Regions from separate parts of the Bacillus tuaregi genome, predicted to be linked through region 4. Evidence: riboswitches for the same ligand, from Rfam matches in the RefSeq annotation. Region 4 holds a riboswitch; each other region holds the start of a gene.
The links. A riboswitch is a leader RNA that binds a small molecule or an ion and turns the genes downstream of it on or off. The one in region 4 is predicted to bind S-adenosylmethionine.
Positions count from the first base shown of each region.

Region 1 (2,200 bases), 640 kb from region 4:
TTCCCAGTTCACATTTGGGAACCATTGATTAAGCATTCGGCATCACCTCCAAGCCAACCTGCTGTGTATCGATATACTCAATGGCTTTTTCAATTTCGCTATTTTCCCCATCAAGGTGGATAAACAAGGTCCCATAGGCCCCATTTTGTGTTTGCGAGATTTTCCCCTGAAGAATATTAATCGTAATCTCAAAATGCCGGATTAAATTGGTGATTAATGGCTTTTCAGCACCATCACCAATAAAGGTAAGCTGAACCACTCTTCCGGAATGATACTCTGAAAGCAAATGATCAATGGTTGCTTTTGTCTCCTCAGGCTCTGTCACCTGCTGAACAAAGCGCTTCGTAATGGCCTGCTGCGGATTTTTAAAGACCTCTAATACTGTGCCCATTTCTACCACTTTCCCTGCATCCATGACGGCAACACGATGACAAATCTTTCGAATGACATGCATCTCATGGGTGATTAGGACAATCGTTAATCCAAGTCTTTTGTTAATATCAACCAACAGCTCCAAAATTTGATCTGTTGTTTCTGGATCAAGCGCTGATGTCGCTTCATCACATAATAATACCTTTGGATTGTTAGCAAGTGCTCTTGCAATCCCAACCCTTTGCTTTTGACCACCGCTTAGCTGTGACGGATAGGAATCCTCTCTGCCTTGAAGTCCAACAAGCTGAATCAGCTCATCGACTCTTTTCATACGCTTTTGCTTCGAAACCCCGGCAATTTCAAGCGGGAAGGAGATATTTTCTCTTACCGTTCTCGACCATAAAAGATTAAAATGCTGGAAAATCATGCTGATTTCTTGGCGGGCTTCTCTCAGCTTAGCCCCTTTTATATGTGATACCTGTTTATCTGCGACCGTAACCGTTCCGTCAGAAGGGAGCTCCAGACCATTCAGCATTCTAATGAGTGTACTTTTTCCGGCACCACTATAGCCAATGACACCAAATATTTCGCCTTCTTTAATTTCAAGATTAACATCTGTAACGGCTGTCACATTGCCTTGCCTTGTAGAGAATATTTTTTTTACATTCTTGATTGAAATCATCGTGATTTCACCCCTTTACTATCCATAGAATATCCCATTCTGCTTAACAGAAATTAGGTTAATCATTAGCTTTTATACAAATAAATGCCTTTCCGCATATGAGCAGAAAGGCACTAGGCTGTTGCTACCTTTCTCTCATCTATCAAAGCTCAAGCGCTTTGTGTGAATTGGCACCGTGTCAATTGACCATTAGCAATTGACGGTTGCCGGGTTTCATCGGGCACATCCCTCCACCTCTCTTGATAAGAGCAAACCTGTATATTAAGTTCAAAGATATCAATTTCTCTGACAATTACGAGTGATATCGTATCATGGATAGAAAAGGGTGTCAACAAATATTCATATTCTACTATAATAATAGTTTAATCTAATTCGTCCTTACCGCTTATCGTGAAGTCTCTCCAGTTGCCTTTTGAATAGCCTGCTCTAAATCATCAATTAAATCCTCAACATTTTCAATTCCAACAGAAAGACGGATTAAATCCTCTGTTACACCGGCTGCTTGCAAGCCTTCTGCGTCAAGCTGCTGGTGAGTTGTACTAGCTGGATGAATGATCAGGCTCTTTGCATCACCGACATTCGCCACATGTGCCCAAAGTTCAATATTGTTAATGAGCTTTGCTCCAGCCTCTCTGCCGCCTTTGATGCCAAAAACGATCATAGAGCCAGCGCCCTTTGGTAAATATTTCTCCACAAGTGCTTTATCCGCACTGCTTTCACTACCAGGGTATAGAACCCAGTCGACGCCAGGGTGGTTTTCTAAATACTCGGTTACCTTTACAGCATTCGCCACATGCTCCTTCATTCTTACATGCAATGTTTCCAGTCCAAGAACGAAATAGAAAGCATTTTGCGGGCTTAAAGCAGGTCCCATATCACGTAGAAGTTGCACACGTGCTTTTGTAATATAAGCTGCAGCACCAACTGCTTCCGCATATACAAGACCGTGATAGCTGTCATCAGGCTCTGTAAAGCCAGGGAACTTCGGTGAATTCCAATCAAATTTACCACCATCGACGATAATTCCGCCTGTTGTCGTTCCATTACCTAATAACCATTTGGTTGCCGAATGAACGACAATATCTGCACCAAATTCAATCGGACGGCATAGATACGGCGTTGCAAACGTATTGTCAATAATCAGCG
Region 1 is NZ_LT629731.1:801,703-803,902, reverse strand. It holds gene BQ5321_RS06050 (methionine ABC transporter permease) at 1-36, opposite strand, end outside; gene BQ5321_RS06045 (methionine ABC transporter ATP-binding protein) at 29-1,054, opposite strand; SAM riboswitch class I at 1,187-1,303, opposite strand; gene BQ5321_RS06040 (O-acetylhomoserine aminocarboxypropyltransferase/cysteine synthase family protein) at 1,440-2,200, opposite strand, start outside.
Region 1: linked by a shared signal. The riboswitch ahead of BQ5321_RS06045 (methionine ABC transporter ATP-binding protein) and the one ahead of BQ5321_RS03145 (methionine ABC transporter ATP-binding protein) in region 4 are both predicted to bind S-adenosylmethionine.

Region 2 (2,200 bases), 2.5 Mb from region 4:
CGTTCGTGCCAGTCTAAATGAATCATGTTAACAAACTCCCTTCCTAATACCATTTACACTTTAGTATATAAGTATCAACCCCACAGAGCAACAATCAGCACCCGATTTATTTATGTGGACATTTTGTTAAGCATCACTTCCATTTACCATGAAAATTTTATGAATTTTTTTAAAATGGACTATGAAAAATTTCATAAAATCTTTAAAATAGAATAATATTGAATATTCTATCCTTTACCTTGGAGGTATGCACAATGAAAATTATGAGTAATGAACAGTTAATTGTCTCGTATCGTGATGCATTGAAGTCAGGTAATGATAAAGATTGGATTAGAGTATTACAGGGAGAAATAAAAAAACGTGGCTTAAAACCCATTATAAATTAACAAGTAAGAGCAAAGGATACCTCCTTTGCTCTTACTTGTTGCTTTTATCTATTGCTTAAAAAAACCGGGTATAACCCGGTTTATAGCTCATCAACTAAATGGAAATAAAGCTGTGTTCTGCTTTCCAATGCGGAGGAATCTCTTAATTCCATCGGTACGAGTGGAGAGTCAACATGAAGATAGAGTAACCATTTGTTCGTTACACCTTTTCTGACAGACAATTCAATTCCATCCTGCTCTGAATAGGCTAGATTTTCTTCGATATTATTATAGCGGTGATGACAATGAGTACTTTGTTCTATCATGTGTTAATTCCTCCTTTAACTCCTATTATAAAGGCTATTCCCGATAAATTAATCGAATTTTATGAACTTATTTCAACAATTGACTTACTTATTTAGTTTACATAATAAAAATATAGTCATCAATAATATGACTAAGCTAATTCTATTATTCTTATTTATCTTAACAATATAAATAATCTCTATTTTTATAAAAAAAGAATTGCAAGTTTTATTCTATTGTAGTAAAGTTTAAGAAATTAATCATATTTTCTTATCAAGAGAGGTAGAGGGGATGGCCCAGGGACACCTCAGCAACCTTCAATGTTAAGCATTGAAAAGGTGCTAAATCCAGCAAGTTTACGAATAAACTTGAAAGATAAGAAGAAGTCATGTTTATGTTTAAACTAAAGTCTTCTTCTTTAAGAAGACTTTTTTTAATGTTGGTTCATACAGCCTTCTAAACCAAGTACACTAATAAGAAAAATCAGCATAGAAAGGCGATTGGGAAGATAAAGCATTCCCCCTTTTCTGAAGAATAAGGAGTGTAATCACATGTATAAAACAGATACAAAGTTAGCGCAAATTGGCAATAGAAGTGAAGAAACTACTGGTACCGTTAGTGCACCTGTTTATTTTTCAACTGCCTATCGTCATGCTGGCATCGGTCAGTCAACCGGATTTGATTATAGTCGAACAGCCAATCCTACGAGACAAGTTTTAGAAGAAGCGATAGCAGATTTAGAGGGCGGGGACCGCGGCTATGCATGTAGCTCCGGAATGGCGGCTATTTTAACCATTCTTTCACTGTTTCAAGCTGGAGACGAGTGGGTTGTTTCGAAAGATTTATATGGCGGTACCTATCGCATCCTTGAGGAAGGCTTTAAAAAGTGGGGGCTGCGATGTCGTTATACCAACACTAGTGACGTTCATAATATTGAAAAAGAAATCACACCTCAAACAAAAGCGATCTTTATTGAAACTCCGACAAACCCTCTTATGGAACAAACGGATATTTCTGAAGCTGCCCGGATTGCCAAAAAACACAATATTTTATTGATTGTTGATAATACATTTTATACACCTATCCTACAACAGCCAATTGCGCTCGGAGCAGATATTGTTATTCATAGCGCAACAAAATATCTAGGCGGTCATAATGATGTTCTCGCAGGCTTAATTGTTGCCAAAGGAATCGAGCTTTGTGATGCCATTGCTAAATATCATAATACTGTAGGCGCAGTGTTAAGTCCGTTTGATTCATGGCTGTTAATGCGCGGGATGAAAACTCTTGCATTACGAATGGAACGTCATGAGAAAAACGCCAAAGCCATTGTCGAATTTTTAAAAGAGCACGATAGCATAACAGATGTTCTATATCCAGGTCATGGCGGGATGCTATCATTTCGTATCCAAAGTGAAAAGTGGGTAAACCCTTTTCTACAAAAATTAAACTTAATTTGTTTTGCAGAAAGCCTTGGCGGAGTGGAAAGCTTTATCACCTACCCTACTACTCAAAAACATGCCGACATC
Region 2 is NZ_LT629731.1:2,613,309-2,615,508, forward strand. It holds gene BQ5321_RS14825 (DUF6501 family protein) at 1-26, opposite strand, end outside; gene sda (sporulation histidine kinase inhibitor Sda) at 255-386, shown strand; gene BQ5321_RS14835 (hypothetical protein) at 467-691, opposite strand; SAM riboswitch class I at 939-1,053, shown strand; gene BQ5321_RS14840 (methionine biosynthesis PLP-dependent protein) at 1,223-2,200, shown strand, end outside.
Region 2: linked by a shared signal. The riboswitch ahead of BQ5321_RS14840 (methionine biosynthesis PLP-dependent protein) and the one ahead of BQ5321_RS03145 (methionine ABC transporter ATP-binding protein) in region 4 are both predicted to bind S-adenosylmethionine.

Region 3 (2,200 bases), 1.2 Mb from region 4:
GGTACTCCTCCTTAAGCATCGCTGTGAACCTGTCCTCACGTCAATTTTATTCACAGGACCTGAACGATACGGTGAAGGGGATTCTGCTTGAAACGGAATTACCACCAGAGGCTTTAGAGCTTGAAATTACGGAAAGCATGATGATGAATATGGAGCACGCCTCCAAAACGATGCAGGAGCTAAAAAATTTAGGCTGTAAAATTGCCATTGATGATTTTGGGACAGGTTATTCTTCGTTGCATTACTTAAAGCATCTCCCCATCGACCGTCTGAAAATTGACCGATCCTTTATCCATGATCTCACAGAGAATGAACAGGATCATACGATAGTCTCAACCATTATTTCGATGGCCCAGCATTTACAGCTTGAGGTCATTGCCGAAGGGGTCGAAACACAGGTACAAAAGAATATTTTACAAATGAAACAGTGTACGCACATACAGGGATATCTCTACAGTCCTCCCTTAACACCAGAGGACTTCCTTCAACAATGGGATCAGCTGATTCAAAAGGTGAATACTCTTTAATTCGAACGAAAACGGTGTGAAACTTGAATTTCACACCGTTTTATTATGAATAATTCCTATTTCTCAGCTGATGTTTTTTTCTGTGGTTTCGTACAATTGTTATTTTATGCCTCTGCATGGAATTGAGTGTGTTCACAAAACGGAGTAATTTGTGTAATAATACGATCTTTAAAAAACGGCTTCAGCTCACATTTCTTTTGTTTAGCCAATGCAAGCTGATGATGATCAGCGAAGAAAATCAATGATTGATTATCATCAGGCTGTCCCTCTTTTGCCGTAGGGTCATGTAGATCGAAAAATAAATCCAATAGCTCTTTGTAGGATACCTTCCATGGATTAAACCATATTTCCACTATGTCTAAGTTTGTCCCGCTCGGGTGATTGATTGAAACCTTTTCAACCCCTCGTAAGGCTGTCTGAAATGCTTGTTGACTAAAGAACCCGCTTGCACCAAATACTGCTTTTTCCATTTTCGTTCGCTCCTTTTCGAGCGATAGCTTCTTAACATCCAAAAAACCTCTCTTTGCTTAAAAGAGAGGTTCGTATGTTTAACACACATTCCTCTCATCTTTCAAAGGCTGCTGCCTTTGCAGGAATTAGCACCGTTCAAGGCAAGAATTCGCCTTAATGGTTGCCGGGTTTCATAGGGCCTGTCCCTCCACCGCTCTGGATAAGAAGTTATCGCTATTTTATTTTTTTGAATTATTATATTGTTAATGATGTTAACATGTCCTTAGCTCATTTTCAAGTAAAAAATTAACAGAATCATGCATATATCCGAATCTCTTTTCACTCTTTCATCCATCCATTTTTAGCGATTCATTTTACTAAGCGTTACAAAGATAGATACATTTTCATTTCCTGTATTAGCAAAGCCTAATCTCTGGGTTCCATCACAATGTATCACCTCATTTTGACTTACGATAAGCTCATGTCCATCGATACTAAATGTTCCGCTGCCTTGAAGGACATGTAAGTATAATTCAGCACCGATGTGATAATGAGAAGGCATCTCTTGACCCGGCAGTAAATTTAACAGAAATACCTGGCTATGGTTACTTTTAAATATTATATTTTTTGAAAAATGACCTTCATTAAATAGTTGATAAGAAGGAATCGATTGTTTCTCCATATAGTTCACCCCTGTAATATTCTATAAGGATTGATTAAGTTAATCGCTCCTATTCAAGACAGCTGTTGCCATGGCATCAATAAATAACGGATTTTTTTATAGGGAGTACCATAGGCCATTTCAAGTAACGGAGATTAGATGGATAATAGATTGCTAACTAATTAGGGCACTTAACTAATTGCTGCTTTATTTCTTTCAGTTGCTGAAGATGCTGTTCTTCGTGTAACCAAATCACATCTAGCATATTCTTTAAACTAATCTCTCCAAAGCCTGGATGCTCAACTGACTTTTCTGTTAAAGATCTTTTATGTGTTTCATTAAAAATAGCTTGTGTATATTGAAACCTCGATGCTTCTAATAACTGAGTGATTTCCTTTTTACTGAAGAATGCCTCAGGCGGCACTTCGGCAGCTTTAGCTATTACATTACAAGCTTCAATGAAAGATACGTCCCTCTCCTCTACCTTTTTACTAATTGTTTTCAGAGACTGTAAGACAAATTGGGCTATTTCCTTCTCCGTTGAATACAAATGATAGAGTAT
Region 3 is NZ_LT629731.1:1,378,432-1,380,631, reverse strand. It holds gene BQ5321_RS08825 (EAL domain-containing protein) at 1-527, shown strand, start outside; gene BQ5321_RS08820 (peptide-methionine (S)-S-oxide reductase) at 632-997, opposite strand; SAM riboswitch class I at 1,089-1,204, opposite strand; gene BQ5321_RS08815 (cupin domain-containing protein) at 1,339-1,659, opposite strand; gene BQ5321_RS08810 (DinB family protein) at 1,817-2,200, opposite strand, start outside.
Region 3: linked by a shared signal. The riboswitch ahead of BQ5321_RS08820 (peptide-methionine (S)-S-oxide reductase) and the one ahead of BQ5321_RS03145 (methionine ABC transporter ATP-binding protein) in region 4 are both predicted to bind S-adenosylmethionine.

Region 4 (2,200 bases):
GGTCGGTTTCAACAAAAAGACAGGGTAAATTCTATAATACGATGTATATTGCGGACCGAGACGGACAGATCATTTCGGAATATGACAAAGCCCACCTATTTAAACTAATGGATGAACATGTCTATTTGGATGCCGGTCAAACAATGAATACCTTTGAGTTAGACGGTACGACATGTGGTGGTGTCATTTGCTATGACCTCCGTTTTCCTGAATGGATTCGTGCCCATGTCTTGAATGGTGCTAACATAATGTTTATTCCAGCTGAATGGCCGACACCAAGGATCGACCATTGGCAGTTATTGTTACAGGCTCGTGCGATTGAAAACCAATGCTATGTTGTCGCCGTAAACCGCGTTGGGTCAGACCCGAACAATGCCTTTAACGGTCATTCGATGGTTATTGCTCCATGGGGGGAAATTCTAATTGGCGGTCATACAGAAGAGGCCATCTACTATGCAGAGATCGATTTACAAGAGGTGGAAAAAGTCCGTCGCACCATCCCAATTTTCCAGGACAGACGAACAGACTTATATAATTGACTCTGTTAAAGTTATGCAGGTTGATAGAAGTGGAGGACTTCTGTACCTGTCGCAAGCTTTCGGTACAAAAAGCAATTGCTGAATGAAGTTAAACATCCACTTTTATTATTTTCTTAAAAAAGTGAATTTAATATATTGACAGATGATTATAATATTAGTACTATACTAATCATAACTAAATACCTAACTTATCCAGAGTGACCGAGGGACAAGGCCCTATGACGTCCGGCAACCCCCACATGGGAAGGTGCCAAATCCTGCAGAATGACTTTCATTCTGAAAGATAAGTCGAAATGATAGACCGAGTTTCGATGCTTCTTTCAATTGAAAGAAGCATTTTTTAGTAGAAAGGGATTTTCTAATAACGAGGAGCTAGTTCACTTATAAAACCACCTAAATAAATTGGTTTAATAGACTTTTGAAAAAGGAGGGGATTCTATGATTAATATTCAAAATCTTTCAAAGACTTATCAAACGAAAAGCGGCCCTGTCAAAGGTGTAGATAACGTGTCCCTTTTCATAAAAAAAGGCGAAATCTATGGGATTGTCGGTTATTCTGGAGCCGGAAAAAGCTCGTTGCTTCGCTGCATTAATCTACTAGAGCGACCGTCGTCAGGCATCATTAGTGTGAATGGAATTGACCTGACTAAGCTAAATAGCGATAGCTTACGTAAGCAGCGTTTAAGGATCGGCATGATTTTCCAGCATTTTCACTTAATCAGTCAAAAAACCGTCTCTGAAAATATTGCATTTTCCTTAAAGGCAGCCAAAACACCAGCAAATCAAATCAATGGACGTGTTGAAGAGCTGCTTGAAATGGTTGGACTTGCTGACAAAAAGGATGTCTATCCGTCACAGCTCAGTGGCGGTCAAAAGCAGCGTGTCGGCATTGCAAGGGCACTGGCGAATAACCCATCCGTCCTATTATGTGATGAAGCAACCTCTGCGTTGGACCCAACGACAACAAGGTCCATCCTTGAGCTATTAAAGAAGATTAATCGAGAATTAAATATTACGATTGTCTTAATTACTCACGAGATGAACGTGGTAAAGGAAATCTGTCACCGGGTGGCCATTATGCAAAAGGGAAGGGTTATCGAAGAAGGTCCTGTGTATGATATTTTCTCTAACCCACAGACAGACCTGGCAAAGGAATTTATTAAAAGTGTAGTTTCCTTTGAGATTCCAGAAGCTATTTTACAAAAGTGTAAAGGCATCATTGTAAAAGTCACCTTCAAAGGCGATGTTGCCGGTGACAGTGTGATTTCGGATACACTGCAGCGGTTTAATGTGAATGGCAATTTTCTTCACGGCTCAATTGAGTATATCGGTGAAGCACCGCTTGGGATCTTTGTCATGGAGCTGAATGGTCAAAAAGAAGAAATCAATCAGGCGCTTCATTTTATTGAAAAACGAACCGCACAGGTGGAGGTGATTCAGAATGGCATTTGACTTCAACCATTTAATCGAACTCATTCCTGATATTAACACTGCATTTTTCCAGACCATTTATATGATTGGCATTTCCTTAATCATTGCGATTGTCATCGGTCTTCCGATTGGAGTTCTGCTTTATGTAACAGATAAAGAGCTATTCTGGGAAAACCGACTCGTGCAAAGTGTTCTTGGCTTTATTGTGAATATGGTACGCTCCATCCCCT
Region 4 is NZ_LT629731.1:162,792-164,991, reverse strand. It holds gene BQ5321_RS03150 (carbon-nitrogen family hydrolase) at 1-539, shown strand, start outside; SAM riboswitch class I at 725-829, shown strand; gene BQ5321_RS03145 (methionine ABC transporter ATP-binding protein) at 978-1,991, shown strand; gene BQ5321_RS03140 (methionine ABC transporter permease) at 1,981-2,200, shown strand, end outside.